3 regions of the Symbiobacterium sp. genome follow, and region 1 is predicted to be linked to each of the others. Evidence: riboswitches for the same ligand, from Rfam matches in the RefSeq annotation. Region 1 holds a riboswitch; each other region holds the start of a gene.
The links. A riboswitch is a leader RNA that binds a small molecule or an ion and turns the genes downstream of it on or off. The one in region 1 is predicted to bind S-adenosylmethionine.

Region 1 (5,487 bases):
CTGCGCAAGGAGATCTACGACGAGGTGGTGGCCGCCAACCGGCAGTCGGCCCAGCCGCCCGCCGCCCTGCCGGCCGCGCTGCTCGAGGCGCTGAAAGACCGGTCATCCGGCGAAGATGCGTGAAGCCGGAATGGGCTTGTCGGAGACGGCCACCACCGCAAGGCTGACGCTGCGGGCGCCGGTCGCCCGCAAGACGCGGGCCGCCGCGGCCGCGGTCGCACCGGTGGTGAGCACGTCGTCCACCAGCAGGGCGTCCCGGCCCGCCCACGCCGGCACCCGTCCGCCGCGCACCCCAAAAGCGCCGGCGAGGTTCTGCCACCGCGCCTGCCGGTCGCGCCGGGTCTGCTCACCGGTGCGCCGGAGCCGGACCAGGTCCCCTTCCGCCACCGGCACGCCCAGCTGCGCGGCCAGACCATGCGCGATGCAGGCCGCCTGGTTGTAGCCGCGCTCCCGCTGGCGGCTCGTGTGCAGCGGGATCGGGATGATCACCTCCGGCGGGTCGGTTACACGGGCGGCCAGCCGCTCGCCCAGGGCCCGGGCCAGGGCCTGCCGCCCCCGGAACTTCGCATGGTGCACCGCCGTGCGCAGGGCGCCGCGGTGCAGGCCCAGGGCCCAGACGCGCCCGAAGGGCGGCGGCTCCACGCACTCCACGCAGAGCCCCCACCCCCCGGTGATGGGGCGGCTGCAGTTGGCACACAGGCGCACGTCCGGCCCGAAGGGCATCGCCGCCCAGCAGTGGTCGCACACCGGCACGGTCTCCGCAATGGTGGCCAGCGGCGGCAGTGTGTACGCCAAGGGCCCGCCGCAGGTCACGCACGTGCTCCGCTGCGGCCAGAGGAGGGTCACCAGCCCCTCGACAACGGTTTTCCACAACGCGGTTCACCCCCGGGCGCACTTCGCCGCGGGGGTTGTGTTATCCTTCTTTTTCCAGATTTCGTCCCAGCTCCACCACCACGACACGCGGGGACTCCGCCGCCGCCACCGCCCGGGCGATGGCCTCCTCCCGGGGCAGGTGGCCCAGTTCCAGCACGGGCACGTGTCCGAGGCGCCGGGCCAGCCGGGCCAGCACCGCAGCGGATTCGTCCCGCGAGCCCAGGTCCACCAGCACCAGCTCCGCGTCCACCTCCCGGGCGAACTGGAGCACGGCGTCCTCCAGCCATTCCGCCTGGTCGCGCACCAGCACCACGTAGGCCACCGGCTCGGCGGCGGAGCGGATGCGGCCGATCAGCTCCGCCACCTGCGCCGCGGCGCTCACCGCGCCGTAGGCCGCCAGGGCCAGCATGCCCCAGAAGAGACCTTCCCGCACCGCCACCCCCTCCTGATGGGTAGGGTATGAAGCAGAACCGGGAGGAGGTGCGAGGGAGGCGCTCAAGCGGGCAGAGTATTGAAAAAAAGCACGCCGGCGATCGCGCGGCGTGCTTTTTGCTTGCGGTTACAGGCCCGCCAGCTGGCGGATGGCATCGACCCGGTCGGTGCGCTCCCAGGGCAGATCCAGGTCGGGGCGGCCGAAGTGGCCGTAAGCAGCGGTCTGCCGGTAGATCGGGCGGCGCAGGTTCAGGTCGCGGATGATGGCGCCCGGCCGCAGGTCGAAGACCTCCTTCACGATCTCGGCAATCCGGTCGTCGGGAAGCCTCCCCGTCCCGAAAGTGTCCACGAGGACGGAGACCGGATGGGCGACGCCGATGGCGTAGGCCACCTGGACCTCGCAGCGGGTCGCCAGGCCGGCGGCCACGAGGTTCTTCGCCACCCAGCGGGCGGCGTAGGCGCCGGAGCGGTCGACCTTGGTCGGGTCCTTGCCCGAGAAGGCGCCGCCGCCGTGACGGGCGTAGCCGCCGTAGGTATCCACGATGATCTTGCGGCCGGTCAGCCCCGTGTCGCCCTGCGGGCCGCCCACCACGAACCGCCCGGTGGGGTTGATGAAGTAACGGGTCCGGTCGTCCAGCAGGCGGGGGTCGATCACCTCGTGGATGACGTTTTCGATGATGTCCTTGCGGATCTGCTCCTGGGTCGTGTCCGGGTCGTGCTGGGCAGAGATCACGATGGTATCGATGCGCCGCGGGCGCCCGTCCTCGTACTCCACCGTCACCTGGGTCTTGCCGTCGGGCCGCAGGTAGGGCAGGGTGCCGTTCTTGCGCACCTGCGCCAGCCGCCGGGCCAGGCGGTGGGCGACGCTGATGGGCATCGGCATCAGCTCGGGCGTCTCGTCGCAGGCGAACCCGAACATCATCCCCTGGTCGCCCGCGCCGATCTCCAGCTCCTTCTCCTCTACCTTGCCGCGCACCTCGATCGCCACGTCCACGCCCTGGGCGATGTCCGGCGACTGCGGGTCGATCGCGGTCATCACGCCACAGGTCGAGCCGTCAAAGCCGTACTTGGCCCGGGTGTAGCCAATGTCGCGCACCACGTCGCGCACGAGGCCGGGGATGTCCACCCACGCCTCGGTGGTGATCTCGCCGGAAACGATCACCAGGCCCGTGGTCAGCAGGGTTTCACAGGCCACCCGCGACCTGGGATCGACCGCCAGGAGGGCGTCCAAAATCGCGTCGGAAATCTGGTCGGCCATCTTGTCCGGATGCCCTTCGGTGACAGACTCAGAGGTGAAGAGATACCGCCCCTTCTGCTGAACCATGTTCGTCCGTTACCTCCTCGGTGGGTGCGGCGCTCGGGCGTCCGCGATCGCACACATCAAAAACCCCCTTCGGAACGAAGAGGGTTGGATGGCGCTGCGCTTCCCTCTTATCTCCCGGTAGTGTACCCGGCTGGAATTGGCACCTTGCCTGGCTGCCCAGGCGGTTGCCGAAGCTTCATCGGGCCAGTCCCTCCGCTTCTCTCGATAAGAGTATTCTGTTCTACGTGCTATGCTAGAATACCACCGCCCGCTCTGAGTGTCAAGCAAGACTGGTGCTCACCAGAACCACCAGGTTGATCAGCCCGTGCACGAAGACGGCGGGCCAGACGGAGCCGGTCCGTTCGTAGGCCCATGCGAACACCAAGCCGCACACCAGCGCGACCGGCAGGACGTTCCAGGTGGGCCAGTGGGCAACTGCAAAGACGAGCGCGCTCAGCAGCATGGCCCACCCCGCACCGGTGCGGGTACGGAACCAACGGTAGAGAAAGCCCCGGTAGAACACTTCCTCATACACAGGCGAGATCACGCAGGCGGAGACGAAGGCGACCGTCACGGTCACCAGGCTCATGTTGGCGCGCAAGCCCTCGGTCTTCGCGTTCGCGTAGGTGTTGCCGACCAGGCGGGTGAGCTCCATGGCCAGGATGCTCCCGGCCAGTGCGATGACCGTCCAGAGCAGGATCAGCCCCCACGTGCGGGCGGGGAAAGGCCGCAGCCCGACCTCGCACCACGGGAGGCGCCGGGGGCGCAGCGCCACAAGATAGAGGCCGCCGATCAGAACCAGCGCGATGGTCAGCCCGGTCAGGGTCCCGGAAACCACGGGGTTCGCGCTCCACTGTTCGTACAACCCCTGCAGTCCCCGCTTGACCACCGCCATGACGAACACGAACTCCAACAGGAGGAGGGCCACCAACTCCCTCCAGCCCCAGGGATCCCCTCGCCGCCAATCTGGCTGAGACATGCTTTCTCCCCTTTCGCCAGATTGGCATTATAGCAATTACTCCGCCTCCCGGACAACGGCCTCGTCGACCAGCGCGAACTTCAGCGTGGCCTCCGCCTTCAGCTCGTCCCCCACGAACGCCTTTCCCCTGCCGACGCCCAGCCCCCGGCGGATGCCCACCAGCTCTACCTCCAGGCGCAGCTGGTCCCCGGGCAGCACGGGCTTGCGGAAGCGGGCGTCGTCGATGCCGGCGAAGAGCGGCACCTTGCCGGCGTGCTCCGGCTGCGAGAGTACCGCCACAGCACCCGCCTGCGCCATGGCCTCGAGGATCAGCACCCCCGGAAAAATCGGGTTGCCGGGGTAGTGACCCTGGAAGACCGGCTCGCCGGCCGACACGTTCTTCACCGCCACCACGCGGCGGCCCGGTTCCAGCTCCAGCACCCGGTCGATCAGGAGCATCGGGTACCGGTGCGGGATGATGGCCATGATCTCCCTGATGTCCAGCGGATACGCCCCCCTGATAAGTGGAATTCTTATGTTGAGTATTCCCCCGAATGCGCCTCCTCTCCTCTCCGGGAGCGAGACTTGACGCGGGCCGCCATAGGCGGTACGATTACCCCACGGGGTATGGCTCGCAACAGCGGAGGTGTTGCATCGCATGATTCAGATCACCCCGGAAGCCGCCGCCGAGATCTCCCGGCGCCTTGCGGACAAGCCGGAGAAGGTGGGCTTCCGCATCTTCGTACAGGGTTTCGGCTGAGGCGGTCCCAGTTTGGGACTGGCTCTGGAAGAGCCGAGCGACACGGACGAGACGATCGTGAACGAGGGCGTGCGCGTCTACCTGGATCAGCGGGTGGCGCACTGGTTCGACGGGGCCGTGCTGGACTTCAAGCCCGACGAGTGGGGCGGCGAGTTCACCTTCAGCCACCCCGACGTGAGCCGGTGCTAGCGATGTCGCCGAGCGACCATGATGACGAGGGGAGCGGAACTCCGCTCCCCTCGCTGCATGACGGGGACTACCTGCACCAGTGCTTTGGTGCTATCGGGAAGATCCATCTCGGGAGTGATGGCGCCCTCCGCCCCCACCCATTATTCTGAGGGTAGTTCCCGCGCATGCATTTCACCGCCGAAAAACGACATTTCGCCGGTGAAAAACAGCATTTCACCGGAGTGCATATACAATTTGCACAACCGGCTCACCAGGAGGACGATCATGATCGCATGGGAAGGCTTCCGGCCCGGCCGCTGGCAGCGGCACATCGACACCCGTGACTTCATCCAGCAGAACTACCGCCCCTACGAGGGCGATGCCTCTTTTCTGACCGGTCCCACCGAGCGCACCAAGGCCCTGTGGGAGAAGGTCTTCGCCATCTTCAAGGAAGAGCAGGCCAAGCATGGCCCCCTGAAGGTGGACACGTCCACCCCCGCTGGCATCCTCTCCCACGCCCCCGGCTACGTGGACCGGGACCTGGAGCTGATCGTCGGCCTGCAGACCGACGAGCCCGGCAAGCGGACCTTCTATCCGGCCGGCGGCTGGCGCATGGTGGAGGAGTCCATGAAGGCCTACGGCTACCAGCCCGAGGAGCGCTGGCGCACCATCTACACCAAGTACCGCAAGACCCACAACCAGGGCGTGTTTGACGCGTACACTCCCGAGATGCGCGCCGCCCGCCACAACCACATCATCACCGGTCTGCCCGACGCCTACGGCCGGGGCCGCATCATCGGCGACTATCGCCGCGTGCCGCTGTACGGCGTCGACCGGCTGATTGAGGAGAAGCAGCGGGAGAAGGCGGCCACCGAGCCCTGGACCATGGACGAGGAGACCATCCGCCTGCGCGAGGAGCTGACCGAGCAGATCAACGCCCTCAAGGAGCTGAAGGAACTCGGCAACTGGTATGGCCTCGAGCTGGGCCGGCCG
Region 2 (5,487 bases), on a different contig from region 1:
CGTCTCCATCGAGGACGGCGTGGCCGAGGACGAGTGGGACGCCTGGGTCGAACTCACCCGGCGGCTGGGCGACCGGGTGCAGCTGGTGGGCGACGATTTCTTCGTCACCAACACCAAGCGGCTGTCCCGGGGCATCGAGGCCGGCGCGGCCAACTCCATCCTGGTGAAGGTCAACCAGATCGGCACCCTGACCGAGACGATGGAGGCCGTGGCCATGGCCCACCGGGCGGGCTACACTGCCGTGATGTCCCACCGGTCCGGCGAGACGGAGGACACCACCATCGCCGACCTGGCCGTGGCGCTCAACTGCGGGCAGATCAAGACCGGCGCCCCGTCCCGCACCGACCGGGTGGCCAAGTACAACCAGCTGCTGCGCATCGAGGAGGAGCTGGGCGACGCCGCCATCTTCGCTGGCCTCTCCGTCATCAAGGGCCGGAAGAAGTAGGATTGAGCCCGGCGTCACGTGGGTAGAATGAGGTTGGGCGCCAGACTGGCCGGGCGCCCAACTGGAGGCCGCTGTCGCCGTCCCACCGTACAGATGCCGGCGAAGCGTGGCCTCGCCGCTACCTGATAGCGGAGAGGACCAGCAAGGTTGCGATGACGATGATCGACTGAACCGCTTTGGGTCCAATCTCGATCGTGATCTTCACCATGGCTGGCCCCTCCTTTCCGGGACTGGCCGCCAGCCTCCGCCATCAGGATATCAGACCGGGGTTGCGAAACTTGTCGAAGTTTGGCGGCCCCGGTTCCTGATTGATTGTACGATTCACCGCGATGTGGTACAATTGACAAGCTAACATGGGCAGCAGGAGGGGGTGAAGCAATGACGACATTCGTGCTGGTGCTTCATACCCTGTTTGCGCTTGGCCTGATCTCGACGGTTCTCATGCAGTCCGGCAAGAGCGCGGGCCTCTCCGGTTCCATCGCAGGCGCCGGCGAGCAGATCTTCGGGAAGAAGAAGGGCTTGGACGAGATCCTGAACCGGTTCAGCATGGCCTTCGCTGTGCTCTTTATCCTCACGTCAGTGGTCATGCTCTTCCTGGAGACGCGGGGTTAGTGTTACGCAGCGATATAGGTGCGAAAGGGGGTCGGGCGCAAGTCTGGCCCCTTGTTCGTTTGTGGGGGGTGTGCCATGCCGATCGTCGCCCGCAGCGGTGAGCCGGTGTTCGTCCGGGGCGGTCCGGTCGGTTGCCTGGCCCTGCACGGCTTCGGCGGTTCGCCGGCCGAGATCGGCCCGGTGGTCGCCGCCCTGGCGGAGCGGGGCTACACGGTGGCGGCGCCCGTGCTGCCCGGGCACGGCGGCGCACCGCCGGAACTGGCGCGCACCCGGTTCCGGCACTGGATCCGGGGCGCCGAGCAGGCCCTGGAGCATCTGGAGGCCGAATGTGCGCATGTCCACCTGGTCGGCTTTTCCATGGGCGGGCTGATCGCCCTTCATGTCGCGGCCCGCCGGGAGGTCGGCTCGGTCTGCACCCTGGCGGTTCCCGTCCTTCTGGAAGACCCCGCCCCGCTCATGGATCACCTCGCCCGCTACCTGAACCCGCCTCCCGGCGCCATACGCTCCCTGGTGCGCCTGGCCCGCCTCGTGCGCCGAGACCTGGGACGGGTCACCGCTCCCGTGCTCGCACTGCAGGGCGACCGCGACAGGTGGATCGCACCGGAAAGCGCGGCGTACCTGGTCAGCCACGTGTCCAGCCGCCACGCGGTGTGTCGCGTCCTCGCGGGGCGGGGGCACTTCCTGGCCCTGGAACGCGGCCGGAAGGAGGTCGCGGCGCAGGTGGCAGACTGGATCGCGTCATCCGAAATCGGGTGGAGACCTTAAATGCTGGGTCTATAAACCAAAAGGGCCATCTCCAAATGGCCCTTTCCCCGAATAGACCATTAGCACCCATTCGGGTACGATATTTGTGAAGTCTGTCACAATAGGCGGGTGATCTCTGGTGATCGGACCAGTCCTGCGTCGTGCCAAGGCTGGGCGGCCGCCGAGCCGGCGAGAGATACTGCTGATGCTCCGGGCCGACGAGAGCGAGTACCAGAGCCTGCTGGAGGTGGCCGGACGCATCTGCCGGCAGACGAAAGGCGACCAGCCGTCGCTGCGAACCCTGGTGGACGTGGAGACCGTCGGGAGTCGGGCCCGCGCCCTCGACATCATCGGGAACGCCTGGCAGCAGGGATGCGAGTCCGTCCTGCTGTGCGCGTCGTCGGCATATGAGGCCGTGGAGGAGGTGGCGGTCCTCATCCGGGAGATTCGCACCCACATGGGCATGTGGGTTGCGCTCGGGATGGGCGAGCGTCCCTACGAGGTGTACGCGCTGTGGCGGCAGGCGGGGGCCGAGGAGTATCTCCTGCCCCACGAGTGCAGTAACCCGCAGCTGTACGCCCGGTTGCATCCCGGCCATTCGCCGGCCGAACGCCTCACCCGCTGCCTCTGGCTCCGGGGCCTCAACTACCGCGTGACGGGCGGACTGTGCGTGGGCGTTCCCGGCCAGACCAGTGAGGACGTGGCGGACGACCTGGAAGTGCTGCGGAACGCGGCTTTCACGGGGGTGGTCCTGCGCGCCGCCACGCCGGGGGCCGATGTGCTGCGGGTGCTGGCGATCGCGCGGCTCTGCCTGCCCCGGGCCGACCTGTGGGTGGCCACCGACGATCCCGTTCTGCAGGCCAGGGCCCTCACCTGCGGGGCGAACATCCTGGCCACGACCCACCTGGAGGGCACGGCCCCCCGCGAGCGACTGATGACCCTGATGACGGTCGGATGAGACCAGCAATTACACATTTCCCTGTTGACGGGTGCCACGCACCGTGGTAATGTAAGGCTCAACACAACTACATAGCGTTGACTCTTATCCAGAGTAGGCTGAGGGACTGGCCCGATGACGCCACGGCAACCGGCACGTATCCCGCGTGCAACGGTGCCAATTCCTGGTGGAAGGCACTTGCCTTCCCGAAGATAAGAGGCAGCCGGAAGAACTTGACCTTTTTCTGTGCGCCTCTTTTCGGGCGCACTTTTCTATTGCTGTGCAGTATGGCGGTGATTCCGGGGTGATTGAACTCAAGGACCTCACCAAAGTGTTCAGGCAGAACGGGCAAGAGACGGTGGCGCTGCGGAACGTGAGCCTGCGGGTGCCGAAGGGCGAGATCTTCGGCATCCTGGGGCAGAGCGGCGCCGGCAAGTCGACCCTGATCCGGTGCGTCAACCTGCTGGAGCGGCCGACGTCGGGTGAGGTATGGGTGGACGGGCGTGAGATCACCCGCCTCTCCCCTGCCGAACTGCGGGCGGTGCGCCGGGAGATGGGCATGATCTTCCAACAGTTCAACCTGTTCGACTCCCGCACGGTCGCCGGCAACGTGGCCTACCCCCTGGAAGTGGCGGGCTGGCCCCGGCAGCGCATCAACGAGCGCGTGGCGGAGCTGCTGGCCCTGGTGGGCCTGTCCGACAAGGCCGGCGCCTACCCGGCGCAGCTCTCCGGCGGGCAGAAGCAGCGGGTGGGCATCGCCCGGGCCCTGGCGCTCGGCCCCAAGCTCCTGCTCTCCGACGAGGCGACCTCCGCCCTCGACCCCGACACCACCCGGTCCGTGCTCGACCTGCTGCGCGAGATCAACCGGCGGCTCGGGCTGACCATCCTGCTGATCACACACCAGATGGAGGTCGTGAAACAGGTCTGCGACTCGGTGGCCATTCTGGAGGAAGGACAGCTGGTGGAGCAGGGCCGGGTGCTGGAACTGGTCGGGCGGCCGGGCTCACGGCTGCGGCAGCTCCTCTACGAGCCGTTCCGCGACACGGGTTTTCACGTGAGCCCGCAGGGCGTCCTGGTGGCGCTGTTCTTCGTGGGCCAGTCGGCCGAGGAGCCGCTCATCAGCTCGGTGGTTCGGAATTTCCAGGTGGATGCCAACATCGTGCAGGGTGCCGTCGAGCGCATCGCCGGGACCACCGTGGGCCGGCTGCTGGTGGAGCTCACGGGCCGGCCGGAGGACGTGCAGGCCGCCCTGCAGTACCTGGAGGCGCGCGGCGTCTCACCGGAGGTGATCCAGCGTGGCTGACCTGGGGCCGATGATCTTCAAGGCAACCCTGGAGACGCTTTACATGACGGGGGTTGCGGCCCTGTTCACGCTGCTCTTCGGCGTGCCGCTGGGCGTGCTGCTGGTGATCACCGCCCGGGGCGGGATCTGGCAGGCACCGGCCCTGAACCGCACGCTCGGGGTGCTGGTCAACATCGGGCGCTCCACGCCCTTCGTGATCCTGATGGTGGCCGTGGCCCCGCTCACCCGGGCGATCGTGCATACCTCCATCGGCACCACGGCGGCCATCGTGCCGCTGGTGGTGGCGGCCGTTCCGTTTATGGCCCGGGTCGTGGAGCAGGCGCTCCACGAGGTGAGCCCCGGCCTGGTCGAGGCCGCCCTCGCCATGGGCTCCACCAACTGGCAGGTGGTCACCAAGGTCCTGCTGGCCGAGGCCAGGCCCTCCCTGGTGCGGGGCACCGCACTGATGCTGGTCAACCTGGTGGGCTACTCGGCCATGGCCGGCGCCATCGGCGGCGGCGGCCTGGGCGACGTGGCCGTCAAGTGGGGATACAACCGCTTTCAGATGGACGTGATGTACGTCAGCCTGGTTGTCCTGGTGGTCCTGGTCCAGGTGATGCAGTGGATTGGCGATAACCTGGCAAACAGGTTTACGCATAAATAGACGCAACAGAAATTGAGGAAGGTGAGTGTGAGATGAACCGGAATGTGCGTCTCGTGCTGGCTCTGGTCCTGTCGCTGGGGCTCCTGGCGGGCTGCGGCGGTGCCAGCAAGGCTCCCGTGCAGGGAGAGCAGGGAGGGCAGCCCTCTCAGCAGCAGGAGCAGGTGACCCTGAAGGTGGGGGCCACGGTCACTCCGCATTCCGAGATCCTGGAGTCGATCAAGGACGAGGCGGCGGCCGAGGGGATTAACCTGGAGATCGTGGTGTTCACCGACTATGTGCAGCCCAACATCGCTCTGGCGGAAGGGGATCTGGATGCCAACTACTTCCAGCACCTGCCCTATCTGAACAACTCCAACAAGGAGCGCGGGCTCGACCTGGTGTCGGTGGGAGCCGTCCACCTGGAGCCGCTGGGGCTCTACTCGATCAAGGTGAACAGCCTGAGCGAGCTGCCCGATGGTGCGACGGTCTCCATCCCCGACGACCCGACCAACGCCGGCCGGGCGCTCAAGCTGCTGGCTGACCAGGGGCTGATCACCCTGAAGGAGGGGGTCGGCGTTGAGGCCACGCCCAAGGACGTGGTGGAGAACCCCCGGAACCTGAACCTGCAGATGCTTCAGGCCGAGTACCTGCCCCGCAGCCTGCAGGACGTGGACGCGGCGGTGATCAACACCAACTACTACCTGGACGCGGAGAAGAACCTGGGCGTGAAGGCCACCGTGCTTGCCCGGGAGTCGGCTGAGGACAACCCGTACGCCAATGTCGTCGCCGTCCGCAAGGGCGACGAGGACCGGCCGGAGATCCAG
Region 3 (5,487 bases), on a different contig from region 1:
GTGCGGGACGCGAGGCCCAGGGTATGGGCGAGGGGACCGGGGCGGCCCGCCGGCCGGAGACCCTCCACCGCCGCCCGGAGCCGGCGGATGTGCTCCGGCGTGGTGCCGCAGCAACCGCCCACCACGGACGCCCCGGCGGCGACCAGCTTCGGGCCGTAGGCGGCGAAGTCTGCGGGCCCCATGGGAAACCGGGTGGTGCCATCGGGCTGGAGCAGCGGCAGCCCGGCGTTGGGCTGGGCCGAGATGGGCACCCGGGCCACCCGGGCCATGCGGGCCACGGCTTCCACCATCAGGTCCGGGCCGACCGAGCAGTTGAGGCCGATCACGTCCACGCCCAGCGACTGCAGCACCAGGGCGGCCGTCTCGGGATCGGTGCCGGTGAAGGCGCGGCCGCTGGGGTCGATGGTGATCTGGGCGATCAGCTTGAGGGAAGGAGCATGATCCCTGCAGGCCAGCACCGCTGCCCGGAGTTCGTTCAGGTCGGCGATGGTCTCGATGATGATGAAGTCGGGCCGCGCCTCGGCAAAGGCCCGCGCCTGGGCGGCGAACTGGGCGTAGGCTGCAGCGAAGGTGAGGTCGCCCAGCGGCTCCACCAGCGCACCCAGAGGCCCCATCGACCCCGCGACCAGGGCCCGACCCGCCGCGGCCTCCCGGGCGCAGCGCACCCCGGCGACGGTGATGTCGTGGCACCGATCCGCGAGGCCGTAGTGGGAGAGCCGGATCGGCGTGGAGCCGAAGGTGTTGGTCTCGATAATCTGCGCCCCGGCCTCCACGTAGGCCCGATGGACGGCCATCACCGCGTCCGGCCGCTCCAGGTTCCACAGGTCCGGGCACGCTCCGGCGGGCAGTCCGTGCGCCTGCAGCATCGTGCCCATCGCTCCGTCGCAGACCAGGACCTCCCGGCCCAGGAGGTCAAGCAGCCCCATCGCATCATCCCCTCCTTCGAATCCGTGCAGTGGCGTCAAGTCCCACGGGGCTCCCGGGCCTGCACCGCTCACCGCACCGCCGTCCGCTTTCCCGGGGCGCACCCCGGCCGGACGGCCCGGGCCTCTTCCGCTTGCCCCGCCCACCTATCCCCGTCGGGGCGCCGCCCCGGTGACCGGCGCCCTGCGGACCCTGTACGGGCAATCCACCTTCGCGCAACGGCTGCAGCCGAGGGCCGGCCGCTCCGGAGCCCCGGCAGGCTGCCAGCCGAACAGCCCGACCAGCGACTTCCGGGGCTGCAGGTAGCACGTCGGCGTGCACGTCACGCCGATCGCCGGCCCGCCGGCCAGTTCCACCAGGCGGATCTGCTCCTCCACCGGCCAGTCGCCGTACCCGGGTGCGTACAGGGGGGTGAGCCCGCCCCCGGTCAGCGTCTCCCGCACCCACTTCGCCAGCCCGTGGACCAGGGCGGAGCCGGCCGCGTCCACGACGGTGGCCAGGGCGTACTCCTCCCGCTGGAACAGTTCTTCGATCAGCCTGTCCACGTCGGGCCCCAGAGTCGCCGCGACCAGGGTGACGCCTTCCGTACCCGCCAGCAGCCTGGCCAGGGTGCGGGAGCGCCAGGCGACTTCCGGGGCGCCGGTGCGCACCCACTCGCCGTCCACGCGGGCGGCGCAGCAGGCCACGCTCGCGGCTGGTGCCGCCGCGTCGCGGGCAAGCCGCATGCCCCTCTCCACCAGTTCCTCGTCCCGCCGGGTGAGGCGGGTGCGCCCCTCCCGGTAGCCCAGGAGGCGCAGCACGTCCTGGGGCGGAAGGGACAGCTGGGCGGCGGGGGGCCGCAGGATCGTATGCGCCAGCATGGCTTCACCCCTCTCGGCGAGACGGCGGGCCTGGGGTGCGGCCCCCGGGCGCTGCCGCGGCCCCGGGCCACTCACCGGCGCCGCAGTCACCGAGCGCCGCAGGCCCCATGATCCGCCTCGCCCGGCACTACTCTCCCTGGCGCCGGGACCGGCGCAGCCCCAGTTCGTCGATGATGTCCAGCACCGCCACGGCCAGGCGCGCACTGTTCATCGGGAAGATGTGCACGCCGTGGACGTGCGGGCCGATCTCCCGCAGGAGTTCAGCCACGAGCCGCAGGCCCTCCTCCTCGCCCCGGTCGCGCATCCGGTCGAGGATGGGGTCGGGGACCACGATGCCGGGCACGTCCCGGTTCATGCGCAGGGCGAAGTCGTAGCTCTTCAGGGGCAGGATGCCGTACAGGATGGGGATCCGCACCCGCCCCGCCAGCTTCGCCTGGAAGCGCTCCAACTGCCGCGGGTCGAAGATGGGCTGGGTCTGCGCAAAGTGTGCCCCCGCCTCGACCTTCTGCTCCAGCCGTGAAACCTCGGCCTCCAGGTCCGCCGCGGCGGGGTTGCAGGCGCAGCCGATGGCGAAGTCGGTGGGGTGATCCAGCGCACCCCCGGAGAGCGTCTGCCCGCGGTTGAGGGTGGCCGCCAGGCGGATCAGCCCGATCGTATCCACCTCGAAGACGCCGCGGGCCCCGGGGTGGTCGCCCTGCTCGGGGTTGTCGCCCCGCAGGGCCAGGATGTTGCGGACCCCCAGCCCCGCCGCCCCCAGCAGTTCCGCCTGCAGACCGATCACGTTGCGGTCGCGGGTGGTCAGGTGGAAGATCGCCTCCACCTGACCGTCCCGCTGCAGCAGGTGCGCCAGGGTGATGGGGCTCATCCTGACGTTGGCCATCGGGCAGTCGGCCACGTTCACCGCGTCGACCCTGTCGGCGAAGCGGCGCACCCGCTCCAGGGTCTTTGTCACGCTCGCCCCCCGGGGCGGGTCGATCTCCACCGTCACGCAGAAGGCACCCTGCTGCAGCCTGTTCAAGAGCCGTGCCACATGTCTCGCCTCCCCAGCCCGGATGTGCCGCCCGGGCCCCCATACACAAAGAACCCTTCGAGAACGAAGGGTTCGCAGACAGTTCGCTGCGCCCGCTTCATCTCTCGGACCCGCCGTCCGCTGGAATTGGCACCGTTCTCCGCCCGGAGCCGGTTGCCGTGGCATCACAGGGCCAGTCCCTCCGCCACTCTCGATGAATCGAGCAGGGTATGGATTTGTTAGAGCCCAGTATAACAATCCCTGAGCGGTGGGGCAAGACCACTCACAGGAGTCCGTCGAGGAGTCCGGCGGGGTCCAGCGGCTCGCCGTCGTGCCGGAGCTCGAAATGCAGGTGCGGACCCGTCACCTGGCCGGTGGCGCCCACGCTGCCGACGCGCGCCCCGCGGGTCACCCGCTCCCCCTCCCGCACCGCCACCCCGGAGAGGTGAGCGTACACGCTGGCCAGCCGCCCCCCGTGGTCGATCACGACGATCTGCCCATACGCGGGAAGGGAGGCGACGACGAGCACCACGCCGTCCAGGCAGGCGACCGCAGGGGCCCCTTCCGGCGCCCCGATGTCAACCCCCGCATGCAGCCGAAGCCGCCTCAGCACGGGGTGCAGGCGAAGGCCATACCCAGACGTGACCTCGGTGTACCCCGGGACCGGCCAGACCGGGTCGCCTTGCGGAGTCGGGGCGAGTTCTTCCTGGCGCTCCCGGATCCAGCGGCCGATTTCCTGCACCTCCCGGCCCGGGTCCACGGCTGCGGCGGGCCGGGCGCCCCAGACGGCCAGTGCGACGGCCCCAAGGAGGAGCGCCGTGCGTAAGCGTTTGCGGATGTGCAAGGCAGGCATCTCCCTTCGCGTTGCTACATGCCTACCATAGCGCACCGACCTTACCGCCGCTTCACCTGCGGCTTACGGGTTTCTTAAGGCGTCTCACGACGGGGTCCGCGACCCGCTGCGCCGCTCGGAGGTCTGATCCCGCAGCGCATCCGGCCCCTGCGCAACGTCTCCCTGGCGCACGCCCGGACGGTGCCGGGGACCGGGCCGGCCAGCCGGGCATTCAGAAATAGGGGGAAAATCAGCCCCCTATTTTTGCCCAATTAGGGGGAATTCTTGCCCCCTATCGCGGCGCATCCATACCCCCCGGGAGTAGATCCGGCCCGTCAACACCCCTCGACGGGCTCTTGCGGGAGACGTGTTCACCCCTCGGGACAGCAAAAACCCCTACTCCGGGGCAAATAGGGGGCAGAAATTCCCCCGATCTCGGGGAAAATACCGGTCCTTTTTTCCCTCTATCTCCGAAGACGCCTTCCTACCCCCCCTCCGAACCCAACTCGGAGGGAAGGCGTCTCACTGCCGGCGCGCAGAATGGGCGTCGGGGCGCACGACGCCTCGGCCACGGCGGAACGGAGCCCCGACACGGCAGCCGGGCTTCCGTGGACGCCGCCACAGAAACCCGGCCGCAACGACCTCGTCTCGATGTGGGTTGCCATATCGCATCGCACTCGGGGGCATCCGCCCACGCCGTCCCATCTCTCCTGGCCTGGGCGCTGTCCTCCGCGCTCTGGCGCACCCGACCGGGGGACGTGTCACATTCCGACGCCCCAGACCGGGGACGCTGCGAGCGTTGCAGCGTGCGGCCTCGCCCGGGCCAGAGACGTTCGTCGATCACCCCGCCGATCCGGGGAGCGCCTGGTATCCCGCGTGGGCGCCCATGGGCAGCCGGATCTCGAACACGGTGCGCTCGGTCTCGTTGATCGCCCGCACGCTGCCGCCGTGGAGCGTGACGATGTTCTTCACGATGGCCAGTCCAAGGCCGGCGCCGCCGGTCTGGCGGGACCGGGAGGTCTCGCCCCGGTAGAAACTGTCGAAGATGCGGTCGAGCAGGTGCACCGGGATCGGGTTGCCGCGGTTCGCAACCCGCATGAGCACCGCCCGCTCAGCCTCCCGCACCTCCAGCTCGAGCTCGACCACCTTGCCCTCCTTTCCGTAGCGGATGGCGTTGGAGATGAGGTTCTCCAGCGCCCGCACCAGCAGGTCGGGGTCTGCGGTGATGGTCACCCGGTCGGGGGGTAGCTTCAGGCGGTACTCCATCCCCGCGGCGCGCAGGGCGGGGACGAACTCCTCCGCCACCTGCTCCAGGAGTTCCGCCGGGTTGATGGCCACCGGCCGCAGCACGATGCCCCCGTGGCTGGTGCGGGTGAACTCGAAGAGCTGGTCGATCAGCCGCTTCAGCTGCTTCGCTTTTTCATAGGCCATGTCGACGTAGTAGCGCAGCTCCACCTCGTCCCGATACCGGTCCTCGTCGATGAGCTGCAGGTATCCGAGCACCGACGTCAGAGGGGTCCTCAGGTCGTGCGAGACGGCGGTGATCAGCTCGTAGCGGGCCTGATTCGCCCGCCGCTCCCCTTCGATCGCCGATTTCACCTGCCGCGCCATGGCCGTCAGGTTCTGCCCCAGGACGCCCAGTTCGTCGGGCTGCCGGTAAGGGAGCGCGACGTCGTAGTTGCCGTGCGCCACTTCCTGCATCGCCCGGCTCATGGCCTCGATATAGCGGACCAGCGGCTGGCTGAGCACGACGTACCAGATGAAGAGCAGTACGACACCGGTGGCCAGCATCACGGGCCAGGTCCCGACCGTTCTGGCCAGGAAGGTCAGCAGGGCCTCGACCGGTCGGAACGTGTTGCCCA

Region 2: it holds a riboswitch for S-adenosylmethionine, as region 1 does, so the genes downstream of both, AB2385_RS12025 (methionine ABC transporter ATP-binding protein) here and metK (methionine adenosyltransferase) in region 1, are expected to answer to the same signal.
Region 3: it holds a riboswitch for S-adenosylmethionine, as region 1 does, so the genes downstream of both, AB2385_RS01535 (methylenetetrahydrofolate reductase) here and metK (methionine adenosyltransferase) in region 1, are expected to answer to the same signal.

Annotation. Positions count from the first base shown of each region.
Region 1 is NZ_JBFNEH010000002.1:84,879-90,365, reverse strand. It holds gene csrA (carbon storage regulator CsrA) at 1-123, shown strand, start outside; gene AB2385_RS01165 (ComF family protein) at 103-873, opposite strand; gene AB2385_RS01160 (hypothetical protein) at 914-1,306, opposite strand; gene metK (methionine adenosyltransferase) at 1,433-2,629, opposite strand; SAM riboswitch class I at 2,734-2,840, opposite strand; gene AB2385_RS01150 (lysostaphin resistance A-like protein) at 2,889-3,536, opposite strand; gene fabZ (3-hydroxyacyl-ACP dehydratase FabZ) at 3,624-4,070, opposite strand; gene AB2385_RS01140 (hypothetical protein) at 4,339-4,515, shown strand; gene pflB (formate C-acetyltransferase) at 4,780-5,487, shown strand, end outside.
Region 2 is NZ_JBFNEH010000037.1:5,374-10,860, reverse strand. It holds gene eno (phosphopyruvate hydratase) at 1-445, shown strand, start outside; gene secG (preprotein translocase subunit SecG) at 824-1,057, shown strand; gene AB2385_RS12035 (alpha/beta hydrolase) at 1,133-1,822, shown strand; gene AB2385_RS12030 (hypothetical protein) at 2,007-2,759, shown strand; SAM riboswitch class I at 2,841-2,957, shown strand; gene AB2385_RS12025 (methionine ABC transporter ATP-binding protein) at 3,043-4,041, shown strand; gene AB2385_RS12020 (methionine ABC transporter permease) at 4,034-4,684, shown strand; gene AB2385_RS12015 (MetQ/NlpA family ABC transporter substrate-binding protein) at 4,717-5,487, shown strand, end outside.
Region 3 is NZ_JBFNEH010000003.1:41,174-46,660, reverse strand. It holds gene AB2385_RS01545 (homocysteine S-methyltransferase family protein) at 1-926, opposite strand, end outside; gene AB2385_RS01540 (hypothetical protein) at 1,071-1,784, opposite strand; gene AB2385_RS01535 (methylenetetrahydrofolate reductase) at 1,912-2,814, opposite strand; SAM riboswitch class I at 2,909-3,014, opposite strand; gene AB2385_RS01530 (M23 family metallopeptidase) at 3,077-3,637, opposite strand; gene AB2385_RS01525 (sensor histidine kinase) at 4,466-5,487, opposite strand, start outside.